Regions from separate parts of the Cellulomonas sp. P4_H12 genome, predicted to be linked through region 2. Evidence: riboswitches for the same ligand, from Rfam matches in the RefSeq annotation. Region 2 holds a riboswitch; each other region holds the start of a gene.
What was found. A riboswitch is a leader RNA that binds a small molecule or an ion and turns the genes downstream of it on or off. The one in region 2 is predicted to bind S-adenosylmethionine.
Positions count from the first base shown of each region.

Region 1: it holds a riboswitch for S-adenosylmethionine, as region 2 does, so the genes downstream of both, AC1DQC_RS00270 (aminotransferase class V-fold PLP-dependent enzyme) here and AC1DQC_RS18510 (methylenetetrahydrofolate reductase) in region 2, are expected to answer to the same signal.
Region 3: it holds a riboswitch for S-adenosylmethionine, as region 2 does, so the genes downstream of both, AC1DQC_RS17315 (ABC transporter permease) here and AC1DQC_RS18510 (methylenetetrahydrofolate reductase) in region 2, are expected to answer to the same signal.

Region 1 covers NZ_JBFUKJ010000001.1:47,441-53,178, forward strand. The annotation lists gene AC1DQC_RS00240 (DUF1684 domain-containing protein) at 1-147, shown strand, start outside; gene AC1DQC_RS00245 (hypothetical protein) at 144-461, opposite strand; gene AC1DQC_RS00250 (pyridoxamine 5'-phosphate oxidase family protein) at 572-1,054, shown strand; gene AC1DQC_RS00255 (DUF1345 domain-containing protein) at 1,059-1,670, opposite strand; gene AC1DQC_RS00260 (O-succinylhomoserine sulfhydrylase) at 1,713-2,972, opposite strand; gene AC1DQC_RS00265 (rhodanese-like domain-containing protein) at 2,969-3,382, opposite strand; SAM riboswitch class I at 3,393-3,495, opposite strand; SAM riboswitch class IV at 3,615-3,729, shown strand; gene AC1DQC_RS00270 (aminotransferase class V-fold PLP-dependent enzyme) at 3,774-5,168, shown strand; gene AC1DQC_RS00275 (YrdB family protein) at 5,192-5,542, shown strand; gene AC1DQC_RS00280 (fasciclin domain-containing protein) at 5,663-5,738, shown strand, end outside.
Region 2 covers NZ_JBFUKJ010000043.1:9,482-15,219, forward strand. The annotation lists gene AC1DQC_RS18500 (MalY/PatB family protein) at 1-657, opposite strand, end outside; gene metE (5-methyltetrahydropteroyltriglutamate--homocysteine S-methyltransferase) at 725-3,046, opposite strand; gene AC1DQC_RS18510 (methylenetetrahydrofolate reductase) at 3,054-4,091, opposite strand; SAM riboswitch class I at 4,159-4,255, opposite strand; gene AC1DQC_RS18515 (hypothetical protein) at 4,377-4,592, opposite strand; gene AC1DQC_RS18520 (DNA-3-methyladenine glycosylase I) at 4,645-5,256, opposite strand; gene AC1DQC_RS18525 (TetR/AcrR family transcriptional regulator) at 5,326-5,738, opposite strand, start outside.
Region 3 covers NZ_JBFUKJ010000035.1:23,701-29,438, forward strand. The annotation lists gene AC1DQC_RS17300 (ABC transporter substrate-binding protein) at 1-615, opposite strand, end outside; gene AC1DQC_RS17305 (dipeptide ABC transporter ATP-binding protein) at 680-2,311, opposite strand; gene AC1DQC_RS17310 (ABC transporter permease) at 2,308-3,240, opposite strand; gene AC1DQC_RS17315 (ABC transporter permease) at 3,242-4,231, opposite strand; SAM riboswitch class IV at 4,275-4,382, opposite strand; gene AC1DQC_RS17320 (rhodanese-like domain-containing protein) at 4,555-4,968, shown strand; gene AC1DQC_RS17325 (M20 family metallopeptidase) at 4,965-5,738, shown strand, end outside.

The sequences.
Region 1 (5,738 bases), on a different contig from region 2:
GTGGCCGACGACGGCACGGTCACGCTCGACCTCAACCGCGCGTCGAACCTGCCGTGCGGCCTGACGCAGTTCGCCACCTGCCCGATCCCGCCGCCGGAGAACGTGCTGACGGTCGCGGTCGAGGCCGGGGAGCAGTGGGTGCGCTAGCCCGTCGAGGCGCGCACCCGCGCGATCTCCGCGTACCTCATCCACTCGTCCTCGGCCGACGCGGGCAGCGCGACCCAGTCGTAGAACAGCCGCCCGCTGTCGCCCGGTGACCAGACGGTCGCGCCGGGCAGCGCCAGCGCCTCCGCGTGCTCGGCGCTGTCCCGGCCGAGCTTGACCACCAGGCGGTCGCCGCCGACGTGCCCGGCGAACATGGTCGACCCCACCTTGAGGATCGGGCGGCCCATCATCTGCGCGCGGGTGGCGCCGCGGGCGACCAGGTCGTCGGCGATCGCGTCGTAGTCGCTGTCCGTCATGGACCGAGCATCCCGCGCGCCTCCGACATGCGGTAGCAGCGCGGCGTGCCTACGGTGGCCCGGCCGCCGCGGTCAGCAGCCCCGCGGGCGAGCCACCCGAGGAGGAACCCATGACGAACGAGGACCAGCAGGCCAAGGTCGCGGAACTGATCAAGGACGCGCGGATCGCGATGCTCACCACGGTGTCGGCCGACGGCTCGCTGGTGAGCCGGCCCATGGGCGTGCAGGACGTGGACTTCGACGGGGACCTCTGGTTCTTCGCCGAGGAGGGCAGCCACAAGGTGCACGAGGTCGAGGGCGGCAGCCCGGCCAACGCGGCCTTCGCGGACTCGACGGCCTGGGTCTCGGTCTCCGGTCGCGCGGAGGTGGTCCGGGACCGCGCCAAGATCAAGGAGCTGTGGGGCACCTCGGCCGAGGCCTGGTTCCCGGACGGTCCGGAGACGCCGGGCGTGGTCCTGGTGGTGCTCCGCGGCGAGACGGCGGAGTACTGGCACGCCAAGGGCGGCCGCCTGACGACAGCGTTCAGCCTGGTCAAGGCCAAGGTCACCGGCGAGCGCTACGACGGCGGCGAGAACGAGACCGTCCAGCTCTGAGCGGTCACATCGACGCGACGAGGTTGACCAGCAGAGCGATGATCACCGTCCCGAACAGGTAGCTGAGCAGGGCGTGGCCCAGCGCGGTCCGCCGCATCGCCGACGACCCGAGGTCGGTGTCGGAGATGGCGAAGCTCATGCCGACGGTGACGGCGACGTAGGCGAAGTCGGTGTACCGCGGCGCCTCGCGCATGTGGAAGTCGATCCCGCCGGCGCCGTCGGTCAGGTACATCCGCGCGTACCGCAGCGCGAACACCGTGTGGATCGCGGCCCACGACGTGAGGACGCTGGCGAGCACGGCGATGGTCGGCAGCAGCTGGCCGATGTTCTTCTCGACGAGCACGACGAGGACGCCGACCAGCGTGACGAGCGCCGCGAAGAGCACGACCGCGTGCGCGCCCCAGCGCGTCGGCTCCTCGCGCGTGGCGTGCGAGGCGGTGTCGTCGGGACCCATCGGAGCGACCGCCGCCCAGGTCCAGACGACGAACACGGCCGCGACGGTCGCCCAGCCGGCCAGCACCGCCGCCACGGCGGACGTCCAGCCGACGACGATGCCGACCAGGACGCCCGCCAGCGCCCCGACGATCAGCCTGGACAGCGACGACGACGCCTTCATGGCGCCAGTGTTCCGCGCGCGGCCGCGCAGGCCGGGGAGGTGTCAGCCGGCGAGTGTGTCGAGCGCCTGCGCCAGGTCGTCGACGAGGTCCGCGGGGTCCTCCAGACCGACCGAGAGCCGGACCGTCGTCTCCGCGATGCCCACCGCAGCGCGGCCCTCGGGCCCGAGCTTGCGGTGGGTCGTGGTCGCCGGGTGCGTGACCATCGACTTGGCGTCGCCGAGGTTGTTCGAGATGTCGACGATCCGCAGCGCGTCGAGCACCCCGAACGTGACCTTCTTGGCGACGTCGGGCTGCGCGCCGTCGGGGACCGCGAGGTTGAACGTGACCACCGTGCCGCCGCCGGACTGCTGCGCGAGCGCGAGCTCGTGCTGCGGGTGCGACGCCAGGTACGGGTACCGGACGAGCGAGATGCCGGGCTGCTCCTCGAGCCACGTGGCGACGTGCAGCGCCGACGCGGTCTGGTGCCGGACGCGCAGCGACAGCGTCTCCAGGCCCTTGAGCAGCACCCACGCGTTGAACGCCGACAGCGACGGCCCGGTGTTCCGGATGAGCGTCTGCACGGGCCCGTGGATGTACTCGTCGGTGCCCAGGATCGCGCCGCCGAGCACGCGCCCCTGCCCGTCGATGTGCTTGGTCGCGGAGTACACGATGACGTCGGCACCGAGCTCGAGCGGGCGGGAGAGCACGGGCGTGGCGAAGACGTTGTCGACGATCACGGTCGCGCCCGCGGCGTGCGCGAGCCGGCTGACCGCGGCGATGTCGACCAGGTCCTGCATCGGGTTGGACGGCGTCTCGAAGAACACCACGTCCGCGGGCGTCGACAGCGCCTCCTCCCACTGCGAGAGCTCGTGGCCGTCGACGTAGTCGGTGCGCACGCCCCACTTGGCCAGGATCTCGTCGAAGATCACGACCGTGGAGCCGAACAGCGCGCGTGCCGACACGATGCGGGAGCCGGAGCTCACGATCGCGGCCAGCGAGGTGAAGACCGCGGACATGCCCGACGCCGTGGCGTACGCGGCCTCGGCGCCCTCGAGCAGGCGCAGGCGCTCCTCGAACGTGGACACCGTCGGGTTGCCGTAGCGCGAGTAGAGGAAGCGGTCGGCCTCGCCGGCGAACGCGGCCTCGGCCTCGGCGGCGGCGTCGTAGACGTAGCCCTGCGTGAGGAAGAGCGCCTCGGACGTCTCGTTGAACTGCGAGCGCACGAGGCCGCCGCGCACGGCGAGGGTGTCGGGCCGCAGGTCGGCGCGCGGGGCGCGGCGGTCGTCCCAGTCCCCGGGGCCGGGGACGCGCCGGGCGCTCACGCCTGCCGCCAGGGCAGACCGGCGGCGCGCCAGCCCGTGTGTCCGCGGTGGCCGTCGGAGCCGACGTCGCCCTCGAAGCCCTCGAGCACGTTGTAGGCCGGGCCGAGGCCCGCGGACGTCGCGGCCTGCGCGGCGGCGACGGAGCGCACGCCCGAGCGGCAGAGGAAGACGACCGGGCGGCCGGCCGTGACGCCGGCGTCCGCCAGCTGCTTGAGGAACTGCGGGTTGGGCCGTCCCGACGGGTACGACACCCACTCGACCAGGGCCGAGCGGCCGCCGATCCGGGCGCCGTCGGGGATGCCGACGTAGCGCCACTCGGCGTCGGTCCGCACGTCGACGAGCACGGCGTTCTCGTCGGAGGTGAGGAGGTCCCAGGCCTGCTGGGGGGTCAGGTCGCCGGCGTAGCTCATGCAGATCCTCGTCTCATCGGTCCTGGCGGTAGCACCCTCGGCCGGGCACAGTGTGTGCCCGCGGGTTGCTGCGGCGTCGTCGAGCCAGATCTCTCGGCCGCTCTGGATGGTGCCGGTGATGCTACGCGTGCCGGGCTCGTCGAAACCAACTGGTGGACAAGGCGTCCCGGTAGGCGAGACGAACCGCGCGGTGCGTTGACAGGCGGCGCGGGGTGCCGCGACCCTCGTTGCAGGTCATGAGCGCCAGCGTCAAGCCCCGGCTCGCTGGCCGGCAACCCTCCTCCGCGGTGGGGTGCCCCGGGTGACGACCTGGCCGCGTCCCGTCCGGGGCTCGGCAAGCGCGGGGTTCCACCTGTCGAGGTGTCCCCCCGGATCGTGTCGGAGGACCTCCATGACCATCACCGCCGAGCGCGCCTCGTGTGCTTCCGTCGACGAGGTGGGGGCCCTGCTCCCGGTCGTCGGCGGCACCACCACCGTCCCGCTGGTGGACGGCACCCAGCGCGTCTACGCCAACCTCGACTACGCCGCCAGCGCCCCCGCGCTCGAGGCCGTCGCGGCGCGCGTGACCGAGGTGCTGCCGCTCTACGCGTCCGTGCACCGCGGTGCCGGCTACCTGTCCCAGGTGTCCACGGCGCTGTACGAGTCCGCGCGCCAGACCATCGCCCGGTTCGTCGAGGCGCGTCCCGCCGACGTCGCGATCATCACGCGCAACACCACCGACTCGCTCAACCTGCTGGCCGGCGTCGTGCCCGCCGGTGGCCGCGTCCTCGTCCTGGACGTCGAGCACCACGCCAACCTGCTGCCCTGGGTGCAGTCGACGGAGCGGCACGGCAACCGGACGACCATCCTGCCCATCAAGGACACGGTCGCCGCGACCCTCGACGCCCTGCGCGCCGAGCTCGCCCGGCAGCCGTATGCCCTGGTCACGATCACGGGCGCGTCCAACGTGACGGGGGAGGCGCTGCCCATCGACGAGGTCGTCGCCCTGGCCCACGCCGAGGGCGCCCGGGTGGCGGTCGACGGCGCGCAGCTGGTCCCGCACCGGGGCTTCTCGCTGACCGCGACGGACGCCGACTACGTCGCGTTCTCCGGCCACAAGACGTACGCACCGTTCGGCGCGGGGGCCCTCGTCGGCCGCCGCGACTGGCTCGACACAGGCACGCCGTACCTCGCAGGGGGAGGTGCGGTGCGCGACGTGCGGACCGATCGGACGGTCTGGCAGCCGGCGCCCGCGCGGCACGAGGCGGGCTCGCCCAACGTCCTCGGCGCGATCGCGCTGGCTGAGGCGTGCGACCAGCTGGCGGCCCTCCCCGCCGGCGCCCTCGCCGCCCACGAGGAGGCGCTCCGGGCGCGCCTCGTCGAGGGGCTGGCGGCCATCGACGGCGTCGAGATCGCGCGCATCTGGCCGGACTCGGCCGCGCCCGTCGGGGTCCTCACGTTCACCGTGCCGGACCACGACCCGGGCCTGGTCGCCGCGTACCTCGCCGCCGAGCACGGGATCGGCGTGCGCGACGGCCGCTTCTGCGCCCACCCGCTGCTCGCGCACCTCGGCGCGTCCGGCGGCGCCATCCGGGCCTCGGTGGGCGTCGGCACCACGAGCGAGGCGGTCGACCGCCTGGTCGAGGCCCTGACCCGGTACCTGGCCGACGGCCCTGCCGTCCGGTACGAGGTGATCGACGGCTGCTGGGCGGTCGTCGACGACACCCGTCCGCTGCTCGCGGTCCACGGCCTGGACCACCTGGCCGCGACCGCGGCAGCCGCCTGCGGCCCCGCCCTGGACGACTGACCGCCATCCCGGAGGCCGGCAGCATGGTCCCTCGGGTCGGGGTGTTCGGCGCCCTCGCGTTCCTGTGCGAGCTCGCGATGATCGCCCTGCTGGCGGTGGCCGGGTGGCGGCTCGGCACGAGCACGTGGGCGTCGATCGGGCTCGCGGTCGCGTTCGACGCGGTCGCGATCGGGATCTGGGCGCGCTGGATGGCACCGACGTCGGCGCACCGGCTCCGGAGCGGACCGCGGGTCGCCGCGCAGGCGGCGCTGTTCGTCGCGGTCGGCGCGGTCTGCGTCTTCGCCGGCCTGACCGCCTGGGGTGTGGCCTTCGCCGTCGTGGCGACGGGGGTCTTCGCGGCCGCGAAGGAGCCCGAGGCCGAGGTCGCGAGCTGACGGAGCCCGGGTGCATCCGGGCGGACCGGATCGGGCGAAGAGGACACAGGGTGCCCATCGGGTGCCCGCGCGGCGCGGCGCAGGGGCGTCGGTCGCGACCGTCGTCCCGCAGGAGCCACCATGAGGATCCGTCGCACGATCTCCGCACTCGTCGCCGTCGGCCTGGCCGCCGGAGCCGGTCTCGCGCTCGCCCCGG
Region 2 (5,738 bases):
GTCGGGGATCTGGGTCGTCGTCGGGACGAACGCGTGCCGGCTCGGCACCAGGGGCGCGTGGATCTCGTCGGCGACCACCCGGACGCCGTGCCGCGCGGCGAGCTCGCCGACGGAGCGCAGCTCGGCGGCGGTGTGCAGGGTCCCCGTCGGGTTGTGCGGGTGGCACAGCAGGTACGCCGGGCGCGGGCCATGGGCGCGGGCGCGGCCGAACGCGCGGTCGAGGGCATCGAGGTCGAGCCGCCCGTCGGGACCGAGCGGGGCGGGCACGACGACGTGCCCGGCGTGCTCCAGGAACGCGCGGAACGGCGGGTAGACGGGCGGGTTGATGACCACCGCGCCACCCCGGTCGGTCACCAGACGAAGCGCCTCGACCACGCCCACCATGACGTCGGACGCCAGGCGCGACGCGGCGACGTCCACGTCCCAGCCCCAGCGCTGCGCGGCGAACTCGCCCATCGCCTCGGCGAACGCGCGTCCGTGCGGGTAGCCGGTGTCGCCCGAGCGCATCGCGTCGTGCACGGCACGGATCACGGGCTCGGGCTGCGGGACGTCCATCTCGGCGACGAACAGCGGCAGCACGTCGGGCGGGTAGGCGCGCCACTTCTCGCTGGTCCGGCGACGGAGCTGGTCGAGCGGGACGGTGTCGAAGATCGTCACGCGCCGACCCTAGGACGCACGACGGCCCCGGACACCTTGGCGATGTCCGGGGCCGTCGTGGTGAGGATCAGAGCGTCGCGCGCACCTTCCGCGTCGCCTCGAGGATGTGCTCCAGCGACGGGGCGACCTCCTCGTAGCGGCGGGTCTTCAGGCCGCAGTCCGGGTTGACCCAGAGCTGGTCCACGGCGATCGCCTTGACGGCCTCGGTGAGCAGCTCCTCGACCTCGGCCTCGCTGGGCACGCGGGGCGAGTGGATGTCGTAGACGCCCGGGCCGATGCCGCGCGGGTAGCCGGCGGCCGAGATGTCGCCCAGGATCTCCATCTTGGAGCGGGCGGCCTCGATCGACGTCACGTCGGCGTCGAGCCCGTCGATCGCGCCGATGATCTCGCCGAACTCCGAGTAGCAGAGGTGGGTGTGGATCTGCGTGTCGGGGCGGACGCCGGCCGTGGACAGTCGGAACGAGCGGACCGACCAGTCGAGGTACGCGGGGTGGTCCTCGACGCGCAGGGGCAGCAGCTCGCGCAGCGCGGGCTCGTCCACCTGGATCACGGCGATGCCCGCCGCCTCGAGGTCGGCGATCTCGTCGCGCAGGGCGAGGCCGACCTGGTTGGCGGTGTCACCCAGCGGCTGGTCGTCGCGGACGAACGACCACGCGAGGATGGTGACCGGGCCCGTCAGCATGCCCTTGACCGGCTTCTCGGTCAGCGACTGCGTGTACGACGACCACTCGACCGTGATCGGCTTCGGCCGCGAGACGTCGCCCCACAGGATCGACGGGCGCGTGCACCGCGAGCCGTAGGACTGGACCCAGCCGTTCTGCGTCACGGCGAACCCGTCGAGGTTCTCCGCGAAGTACTGCACCATGTCGTTGCGCTCGGGCTCGCCGTGCACCAGCACGTCGAAGCCGATCTTCTCCTGCAGCTCGACGACGCGGCGGATCTCCGCCTTCATCTCCTCGTCGTACTGCTCCTCGGTCAGCTCGCCCTTGCCGAACGCCGCGCGGGCCGTGCGGATCTCGGTGGTCTGCGGGAACGAGCCGATCGACGTCGTCGGCAGCGGGGGCAGGTTGAGCCGGGCGGCCTGGGCGGCCTTGCGCTCGTCGAACGAGCCCCGGCTGAACGCCGCCTCGTCGAGCGCAGCCACGCGGTCCCGGACGGCCGGGTTGACGACGCCGGGCGCCGTGCGGCGCGAGGTCGCCGCGTCGGACGCGGCGAGCAGCTGCTCGTGGATGGCCTCGCGGCCCTCGGTGAGGCCCTCTGCCAGGGTGACGACCTCGACGACCTTCTCGTCGGCGAACGCGAGCCACGTCTTCAGCGTGGCGTCGAGGTTCGGCTCGTCCTCGAGCGTGTGCGGGACGTGGAAGAGCGACGTCGACGTCCCGACCGTGACGGCGGCGGCGCCGAGGCCCTCGAGCTGCTCGAGGATCTGCAGCTTCGCGTCCAGGTCGGCGCGCCAGATGTTGTGGCCGTCGATCACGCCGGCGACCAGCGTCTTGCTCTCGAGGCCGGGCACCTTCTCCGTCGGCGCGTGGCCGCGGACCAGGTCGATGCCGATGGCCTCGATGTCCGTGGCGGCGAGCACCGGGAACGCCGCGCCGAGGTCGCCGTACGGCGCCGCGACGAGGATGGCCGGGCGGTCCGTCAGGTCCGTCGCCAGGGCGCGGTACGCCTCGATGACGGCGGCGAGCAGCTGCTCGGCGGGGACGGCGATCGAGTCGGAGACCAGCGCGGGCTCCTCCAGCTGGACCCAGGTGGCGCCGGCAGCCGCGAGCGCCTGGAGCAGCTCGGCGTAGACCGGCAGCAGGTCGGCCAAGCGGTCGATCGGCGCGAAGCCCTCGGGGGCGTCCTCGGTCGGCTTGGCCAGCGCGAGGTAGGTGACGGGGCCGACGAGCACCGGGCGCGTGAGCACGCCGTCGGCCAGGGCCTCCGCGAACTCGCGGACGGGGCGGTCGCTCGCGAAGCGGAACTCGGTCTCCGGGCCGATCTCGGGGACCAGGTAGTGGTAGTTGGTGTCGAACCACTTGGTCATCTCGAGCGGCAGGTCGTCGCCGCGGCCGCGGGCCACGGTCGAGTAGCCGGCGAGGTCGAGCGCACCGTCGGCCCCGACGACGTCCGCGAAGCGGGCCGGCACGGCACCCACCACGGCGGTCGCGTCGAGCACGTGGTCGTAGAACGAGAAGGCGCTCGGGATAGCGGGCACGTCGGTGGCCAGGCCCAGCTCGGCCAGACGGGTGCGGGTGCGGCGTCGCAGCTCGGCGGCGGTGGCCTCGACCTCGTCGGCCGTCGTGCGGCCGGCCCAGAACGCCTCGAGGGCCTTCTTCAGCTCGCGACGGGGGCCGATGCGCGGGTAGCCCAGCACGGAGCTGGCGGGGAATGTCGCAGTGCTCATGTGTTTCTCAGTCCCTCGGGGGTCGGGCGGGTGCCGTGTCCTGCGGCCATCCGGCCAGGTCGGGAGCTGTCCGAGCTCCGCCGTCGAGGTGTGCACCCTCGAGCAGGTCAAGTGCGGCATGGTGCTGGTTGAACGTGTACAGGTGGACGCCGGGTGCCCCGCCGTCCAGGACGCCGTTGACGAGGTCGACGCTGGCGCGGATCCCCCGGCGGTGGCGGTCGAGCTCGTCGTCGGCAGAACCCAGCAGGTCCAGGAGAGTGCGCGGCACCGGGACGCCGGTCAGCTCCTGCACCCGCAGCAGGCGGGCCGGGTCCGTGGTCGGGATGATGCCCGGGATGATCGGGATGGTCACGCCGGCCTCACGGGCCTCCGCCACGATACCCAGGTAGTCGTCGGCGTCGAAGAACACCTGCGTGATCGCGAAGTCGGCGCCGGCCTGCTGCTTGGCCAGCAGCGAGGCGACGTCCTGCGCGCGAGTGCCCCCGGTCGCGTGGTTGCCGCGCGGGAACGCGGCGACGGCGACCGACAGCGGCCGCACGCGCGCCCGGACGGCCTGCGACGGGCTGTCGGCGCAGCGCTGGGCCTCGATGTCCCGCAGCAGCTCGACCAGCTCGCCCGCGGTCTGCAGCCCGTCGGGGTGGGCCGCCCAGTCGCTCTGGTCGGTGGGCGGGTCGCCACGCAGCGCGAGGAACGACCGCAGGCCCTCGTCGAGGAACTCCCCGACGATCTCCGTGATCTCCGCGCGGGACGTGCCGACGCAGGTCAGGTGGGCGATCGGGTTCAGCGTCGTCTCGCGGAGCAGCCGGCGGACCAGCGCGCGCGTGGTGACCCGGGTCTTGCCCGAGGCGCCGTAGGTGACCGAGACGAAGTCGGGGTGCACCGACTCGAGCGCCTGGATGGTGGCCCAGAGGCGCGGTGCGGCGTCGGGGTTCCGGGGCGGGAAGAGCTCGAACGAGATCGTGGGGCGGTCGTTCGCCGACTGCGGGCGGGCTGCGGGTGCGGCGTGCAGGCCGGGCGTGCGGGGCTCCACGGCGGCGGCGCTCATGGCGCGGCCGGCGGGGTCGTCGGCACCGGTGCGGTGCGGGGACACGTGGTCTGCGGGGACATCGCTCACTCCATCGTCCCTGGCGGAAGCACCCACACCCTCGGCGGGGAGGGGGGTTGCTGCGGCGTCGTCGAGCCAGGTCTCTCGGCCGCTCTGGATGGTAGGCGCGATGGTAGACCGACGATCACATGCTGGGCAACCGTGCTCGGCCCGTGAGACGACGTTGTCCGCGTGCCGTCACGCGGGCGCGCCGCAGCGCGGGCGCGGCCGTCCGGAGCGGGCGCGTCAGTGCGGGCGGCGCGGGGACAGGGTCCCCGGCTGCAGGCGGCTGCGCTGCGACGGCACGTCGAACCACGAGTTCGGCGAGCCGGCCGGGACGGACAGCAGCCCGTCCTGGACGGCCGCGAGGATCCCCGCGTCGGGAACAGCGTTGTCCGCCAGAGCTTCCGCCGCCGCGCGCGCGGCATCACGCCGGGCGTCGTGGTTGGGCATCTCCGTCATGGCCCGCACTGTAGTCCGCGTCACACCGCGTTCCGAGGGGTGGACGGGAGCGTCACCCGGCAGGAGTAGTGCTCACCCGGGCGGGTGACGCGGCGGTCGCCGACGGGCACGTGGCCAGGTGGTCGTCGACCACCCCGCAGGCCTGCATGGCCGCGTACGCCGTGACGGGTCCGACGAACCGGAAGCCGAGCGACTTGAGCTCGGTGGCGAGCGCGCGCGACTCGGGCGTCTGGGCGGGGACGTCGGCCCAGGTCAGGGGTCGGACGTGGGCGGCGCGGTCGGGCGCGTGCGACCAGAGGACCGCGTCCAGGGTGCCCCCGGCGGCGTGCAGCTCCCGCAGCGCGCGGGCGTTGGCGATCGTCGCCTCGATCTTGGCGCGGTTGCGCACGATGCCCGCATCGGCCAGGAGCCGCGCCACGTCGTCGTCGCCGAAGCCGGCCACCACCTCGGGGTCGAACCCCGCGAAGGCGTCGCGGAAGGCAGGCCGCTTGCGGAGCACCGTGATCCAGGCGAGGCCGGACTGGAAGCCCTCGAGCGCGAACCGCTCGAAGAGCGCGTGCTCGTCGTGCACGGGCACGCCCCACTCCTCGTCGTGGTAGCGCTCGTAGAGCGGGTTGCCGTCGCCGAAGCAGCGGCCGGTGCGCAGGGCGTCAGGCGAGGTCATGCGTCGAGTCTGCCCGGCGCCGCCGACACCGGTCCGAGCGGGTGTGCGGACCGGGTGGCTGTGGGCGGCTCACTGCGCCGCGAGGGCGATGAGGCGTTCGATGCCGTCGAGGATCAGGGTGGTCCCGAAGTCGAGGCCGTCGCCGTCTCCCGCCCGGTCGTCGAGACCGAAGGAGAACGCGCCCTCCTCGGCCGCCCGGAGCAGCGCGGGGTGCGCCGACGGCGACGCCAGGACGCCGATCAGGTCGCCCAGGTCGGGTGCCTCGTCGGCGCCGTCGGCAGCGCCCACGGTCGCTGTGCGCCGGCCGTCCGACAGCTCCTCGGTGACGCGCAGCTGGTCGAGGGCGTGCGTGGCGAGCAGGCCGATCGCCCCGACCTTCTGCCGCTCGGACAGGGGCGTGTCCTCCAGGGCCGAGAGCATCCCCTCCATCCAGGCGAGGCGGCCCGGACCCACGGCGTGCAGCACCGTGGTCGTGCGGGCCA
Region 3 (5,738 bases), on a different contig from region 2:
CCCGCTGGCGCGGTCGTCGAACGGGATGGCGAGCGTCGAGTCGGCGAGGAAGCCGAGCGCGACGGTCGAGGTGGCCTGCGGGAACGCCGAGTTAGGCGCGTCGAAGGCGACCGTGACGTGCGTGGGGTCGACCACCGTCGTGCCCGCGTAGCCCAGGAAGCTCGGGGCTGCGGAGCTCTTGGCGCCGGCGGCGACCGTGTCGTCGAAGTTCGCCTTCACGGAGTCGGCGTCGAAGGGCGTCCCGTCGGAGAACGTGACGTCGTCGCGCAGCGTGAACGTGAACTGCGTCGAGTCGGCGTTCGCCTCCCACGCGGTGGCCAGCCACGGCTTCAGCGCGCCGTCGGCCGGGTCCTGCCAGAGCAGGGAGTCAACCAGCTGGCGGGTCACGTAGAGGGTGTCGTTGCCCGAGCCGATGCCGGCCGGGTTGATCGAGATGGGGTCGTTGCCGATGGCGAACGTCAGGTCGCCACCGTCGACGGCGGTCGCGGAGGTCGACGCGCTGGCGTCGGACCCCGCCCCGCCCGAGCCGGACGAGCAGGCCGCGAGCGCGAAGGTGGTGACGGCGAGGCCGGCGAGGATGCCGGCGTGACGGCGCGAGGGTCGTCGGACAGACATGGGTGGTGCTCCTTGCTGAGGGGTGGGGTGACGGGGTGTGGGGCTCAGTCACGTCGACACGAGGTCACGACGCACCCCCTTCACCCGCGCGCACGCGCGCGCCGGGGATCGCGGAGAGCAGCTGGGCCGTGTAGCGGTCGGTGGGGTGGGCGAAGACGGCCTCGACCTCGCCCTGCTCGACCACGCGGCCGCGCTGGAGGACCGCGACCTCGTGGGCCACCTGCCGCACGACGGCGAGGTCGTGCGAGATGAACAGGTAGCTGAGCCCGAGCTCGGACTGGAGGTCGGCCAGGAGGTCGAGGATCTGGGCCTGGACGGAGACGTCGAGCGCGGACACCGGCTCGTCGAGCACGACGAGCTCCGGGTGGAGCGCGAGCGCCCGGGCGATGGCGACGCGCTGGCGCTGACCGCCGGACAGCTCGGCGGGGCGGCGGTGCAGCACGGTGCGGGGCAGCGCGACGACGTCGAGCAGCTCGGCCGCCCGGGTGGCACGCTCCGCGCGGGACCCCACGCCGAACGCCTGCAGCGGCTCCGTGATGATCCGCTGCACCGAGAAGCGCGGGTCGAGCGATGCGTACGGGTTCTGGTAGACCACCTGCATCCGTCGCCGCAGCAGCCGCAAGGCTGCCCCGCGGGTGTGGGTCACGTCCGCCCCGTCCACCAGCACCGAGCCCGACGTGGGCTCCGCGAGCCGCAGCGCGAGGCGCGCGGTCGTCGACTTGCCTGACCCGGACTCCCCGACGAGCGCGAGGGTGCGGCCCCGCGGCAGCACGAACGACACGTCGTCGACCGCCCGCAACGTTCCGCCCCCCGCAGACCGGGGGAGCGCGAACTCCTTGGTCAGGTGCCGGACCTCGAGCGCGGGGACGGCGCTCGCGGGCGCGGGGGCGGCGATGGCCCGCGCGCCCCGCAGGCTCGGCGCGGCGGCGAGCAGCGCGCGGGTGTACGGGTCGCTCGGCGAGCCGAGCACCTGGTCGGGGGTGCCCTGCTCGACCACCCGCCCCTGCGACATGACGACGATCCGGTCCGCGCGGTCCGCGGCGACGCCCAGGTCGTGCGTGATGAGCAGGACGCCGGTGCCGGTGCCCGTCGTCAGCTGCTCGAGGTGGTCGAGGATCTGGCGCTGCACGGTGACGTCGAGGGCGCTGGTCGGCTCGTCGGCCACCAGCAGGCGCGGCTGCGCGGCGAGCGCGATCGCGATGAGCACGCGCTGCCGCATGCCGCCGGAGAGCTCGTGCGGGTACTGGCGCGCCCGCACCTCGGGTTCGGACAGACCGGCGCGTCGCAGGGCCTCGACGGCCTCGATCGCGGCGTTCTTGCGGTCCGCGAGGCCGTGGATCCGCAGGACCTCGGCCACCTGCTCGCCCACGCGGGTCACGGGGTTGAGCGACACGGTCGGGTCCTGCGGCACCAGGCCGACCAGGAGGCCGCGGACCGTGCGCAGCTCGCGCTGCGAGGCGCGGGCCATGTCGTGGCCCAGCAGGTCGATGCTGCCGTGGTCGATGACGGCGGCGGGGGCGAGCAGCCGGACGACGGCCGCGGCGGTGGTGGACTTCCCGGAGCCGGACTCGCCGACGACGGCCACGGTCTCGCCCGCGTCGACGTGCAGCGACACGTCCCGGACCGCGCGGACGGTGCCGCGCCGGGCCCGGTAGGCGACCGCGAGGTCGGTGACGGTGAGCAGGCGCTCGCTCATGCCGCACCCCCGTCGGGACGGTCGACCGCGCGGGAGATGCGGCCGGCGGCCAGCACGCTGATCGCGATGGTCAGGCCGGGCAGCGTGGTGAGCCACCAGGACGTCCGCAGGTAGTCGCGACCCCCGGACACCAGCGCGCCCCACTCGGGTGCCGGCGGCGGGGCGCCGTAGCCGAGGAAGCTGAGGGCGGAGACGGCCAGGATCGCCGCGCCGAGCTGCAGGGCGGCCAGGACCACGACCGGGCCCGCCGCGTTGGGCAGCACGTGCTGGAACAGCACCGACCACCAGCGGCTGCCGCCGGCGTGCGCGGCCTCGACGTACACCGACGACCGGACGCGCAGCACCTCCGAGCGCATGATGCGGGCGACGGTGGCGACGCTGGCCAGCCCGACGGCGATCGCGACCTTGACGGTGCCGAAGCCGAGCGCCGTGATGAGCGCGAGCGACAGGAGCAGCGCCGGGATGGACAGGAGGACGTCGACGGCGCGCATGACGACGTCGTCGAACAGCCCGCCGACGAACCCGGCGAGCAGCCCCACGAGCGCCCCCACCAAGAGGCCGACGCCGACCGCGACGAGCGCGGCCTCGAGGGTCAGGTGCGTGCCGTGCACCACCCGCGTGTAGAGGTCACGGCCCAGCTGGTCGGTGCCGAACCAGTGCGCGCCCGACGGCGGCTGCAGCTTGTCGGCGGGCACCCCGACGAGCGGGTCGCCCGGCGCGAGGACGTGGGGAGCGAAGGCCGCGACGAGCAGGAGAGCGAGCCAGACGATCGCCAGCAGCAGGCCGGGCCGGCGACCGAGCTCGCCCAGCCAGGCGAACCGGCCCGGCCCTTCCGCGTCCTGGCGGTCGCGCAGGGCGTCCGCGAGGCGGTCGTGCGAGGTGGCGGCGAACTCGTCCGGGGCGAGCTTGCGGTTGAGCAGGTCGGTCATGTCATGCCCCCGCCGTCACGGGCTCGACCAGAGGGGCACGTACGGCGGCCTTCGTCGGCCGGGAGCGCCGCACGATCCGGGGGTCGAGCAGCGGGTAGAGCAGGTCGACCGCGAGGTTGACCAGCACGAAGACCGCCGCGGCGAACAGCACGATGCCCTGCACCACGGGGATGTCCTGGGCGCTGACCGACGTGGCCGTCAGCCGGCCGATGCCCGCGCGGGAGAACACGGTCTCGGTGACCACGGCACCGGCCAGCAGCTCGCCGATGACCAGGCCCACCACGGTCAGCGCCGGGAGCGAGGCGTTGCGCAGGGCATGCCGGAAGTGCACGCGCGCCGGCCCGGCGCCCTTGGCTCGCGCCGTGTCGACGTACGGCTGGCCGAGGGTGTGCCGCAGCGACCGCGACAGCATCTGCGCGATGAGCGCCGCCGTCGGCACGGCGAGCGTCACGGCCGGGAGCACGATCGAGGCGAACCCCTTGTTGCCGACGGCGGGGAAGATCGGGTTCGCGAACGAGAACCACTGCACGAGCAGCAGGGCGAACCAGAACGACGGGATGGCCACGCCGAGCGGAGGCAGGCCGAGCAGGAGGTTCGACAGGCCGCGACCGCGCACGAGGGTGGCCAGGATCGCCAGGCCGCCGCCCAGCAGGAGCGCGAGCACGAAGGCGGCGAGCGCGATGGCCGCCGTGGGCGGCACCGCCTCGGCGATGAGGCCGGTCACCGGGCGGTGGAGCACCACCGAGGTGCCCAGGTCGCCGCGCAGCAGCGCGCCGAGCCGTGTGACGTACTGGACCGGCAGCGGCTGGTCGAGCCCGTACTGCGCGCGCAGCGCGTCCAGCTGCTCGGGCGTCACGTCGGACGACTCGCTGCCGTACATCAGGGAGACCGGGTCACCGGGCAGCGCGTACAGCACGACGAAGGACACCGTGTAGGCCGCCCAGAGCACCAGCAGCGCCTGTCCCAGGCGGGCGGTCACGTAGCGGTTCATGTGTGGTCCCGGGGGGAGGCGCGCATCGGGGTCCTCGATCTGCGGTCTGTGCTTGCACGGCGGGCGCCGTGCCGGGTCGTCACCTGGAGCACCCCGTCACCGGAAGGGTTGCTGCCCGACCAACCAGGGTTTGTCGTCGGGGCTCGAGACCGCGGCGAAGGTAGGCACGCGGCCGGGCGTCGTCAACGGTCCGCTGGGCCTTCTCATCAGATGGACAGCGAATCCGCCATGTGAGAAGCCGCTCGCGATCGTTGACATCGACCGCGCGGTCCTCGACGCTCCGGCGCCACGAGGGCCCTGGGCCCGCACCCGAAGGAGAACCCATGACCGACACCACCTCCCGGCCGGGCGCGCCCGCGGAGCACCTGAGCCTCGAGGAGGCCGCCGCGCTCGCACCCGTCGTGAGCCCGACGGAGGCCGCCGAGCGCGTGGCCGCCGGGGCGTTTCTCGTCGACGTCCGCAGCGAGGCCGGCCGGTCCCGCACGGGTGCCATCCCGGGCGCCACCGTCGGCGACCGGTACGCGATCGACGAGGAGTTCGACCTCACGGCGGCCACCCGGCACGCGCCCGTCGTGTCCCTGGACACGCCGATCGTCGTGGTGTGCGGCTCGGTGCGCGGGTCCGGGCCGGTGGCCGCGGAGCTGCGGGCCAGGGGCTTCACCAACGTGGTGCACGTCGACGGTGGCTTCCCCGCGTGGAAGGACGCCGGGCTGCCGGCCGAGGCGCCCGTCGGATGACCACCCCGTCCACCGCCTTCCTCGACGAGCTGCACGCGCTCACCGAGCGGCGGCGCGCGTCGTTCGTCCCTCTGACGTCGCCGTTCCCGGGGGCCGACGACGCGTCGCGCGCCCTCGTGCGGGCCGCGGCCAAGGCGGGGGAGTCCGACGCGCTCGACCTGGCCCACGCGATCCACACGCACCCGGAGGAGGCGTTCCGCGAGGTCCGCTCCGTCGCCGCGATCGCGGAGCTCCTGGGTCGGCACGGCGTGCCCGCTACGGTGGGCTCGCACGGCCTGCCGACGTCCCTGCGCGCCGGGCTGACCGCCGACGGACCGGACGACGGCGCCGCGCGGCAGGACGCCGGTCCCACGATCGCGATCCTGGCCGAGTACGACGCGCTGCCCGGCGTCGGTCACGCATGCGGMCACCAGCTCATCGCGGCGGCCGCGGTCGGGGCGTTCCTCGCGCTGCGGCAGGCCGTCGCGGACGGTCTCGAGCTGCCGGGCCGGGTCCTGCTGCTGGGCACGCCCGCCGAGGAGGGCAGCTCGGGCAAGGAGATCCTGGCGCGCAACGGGTTCTTCGATGGCGTGGACGCCGCGCTCATGGTCCACCCGTTCGGGTTCGACGTGGTCGACCACCCGTTCCTGGGTCGTCGGCAGCTGCGCGTGACCTACCAGGGGGTCGCCGCGCACGCGTCGGCGAGCCCGTTCATGGGGCGCAACGCCCTCGATGCCGTCGTCCTGAACTACCAGGCCGTCGCGATGCTGCGTCAGCACCTCCCGCCGAGC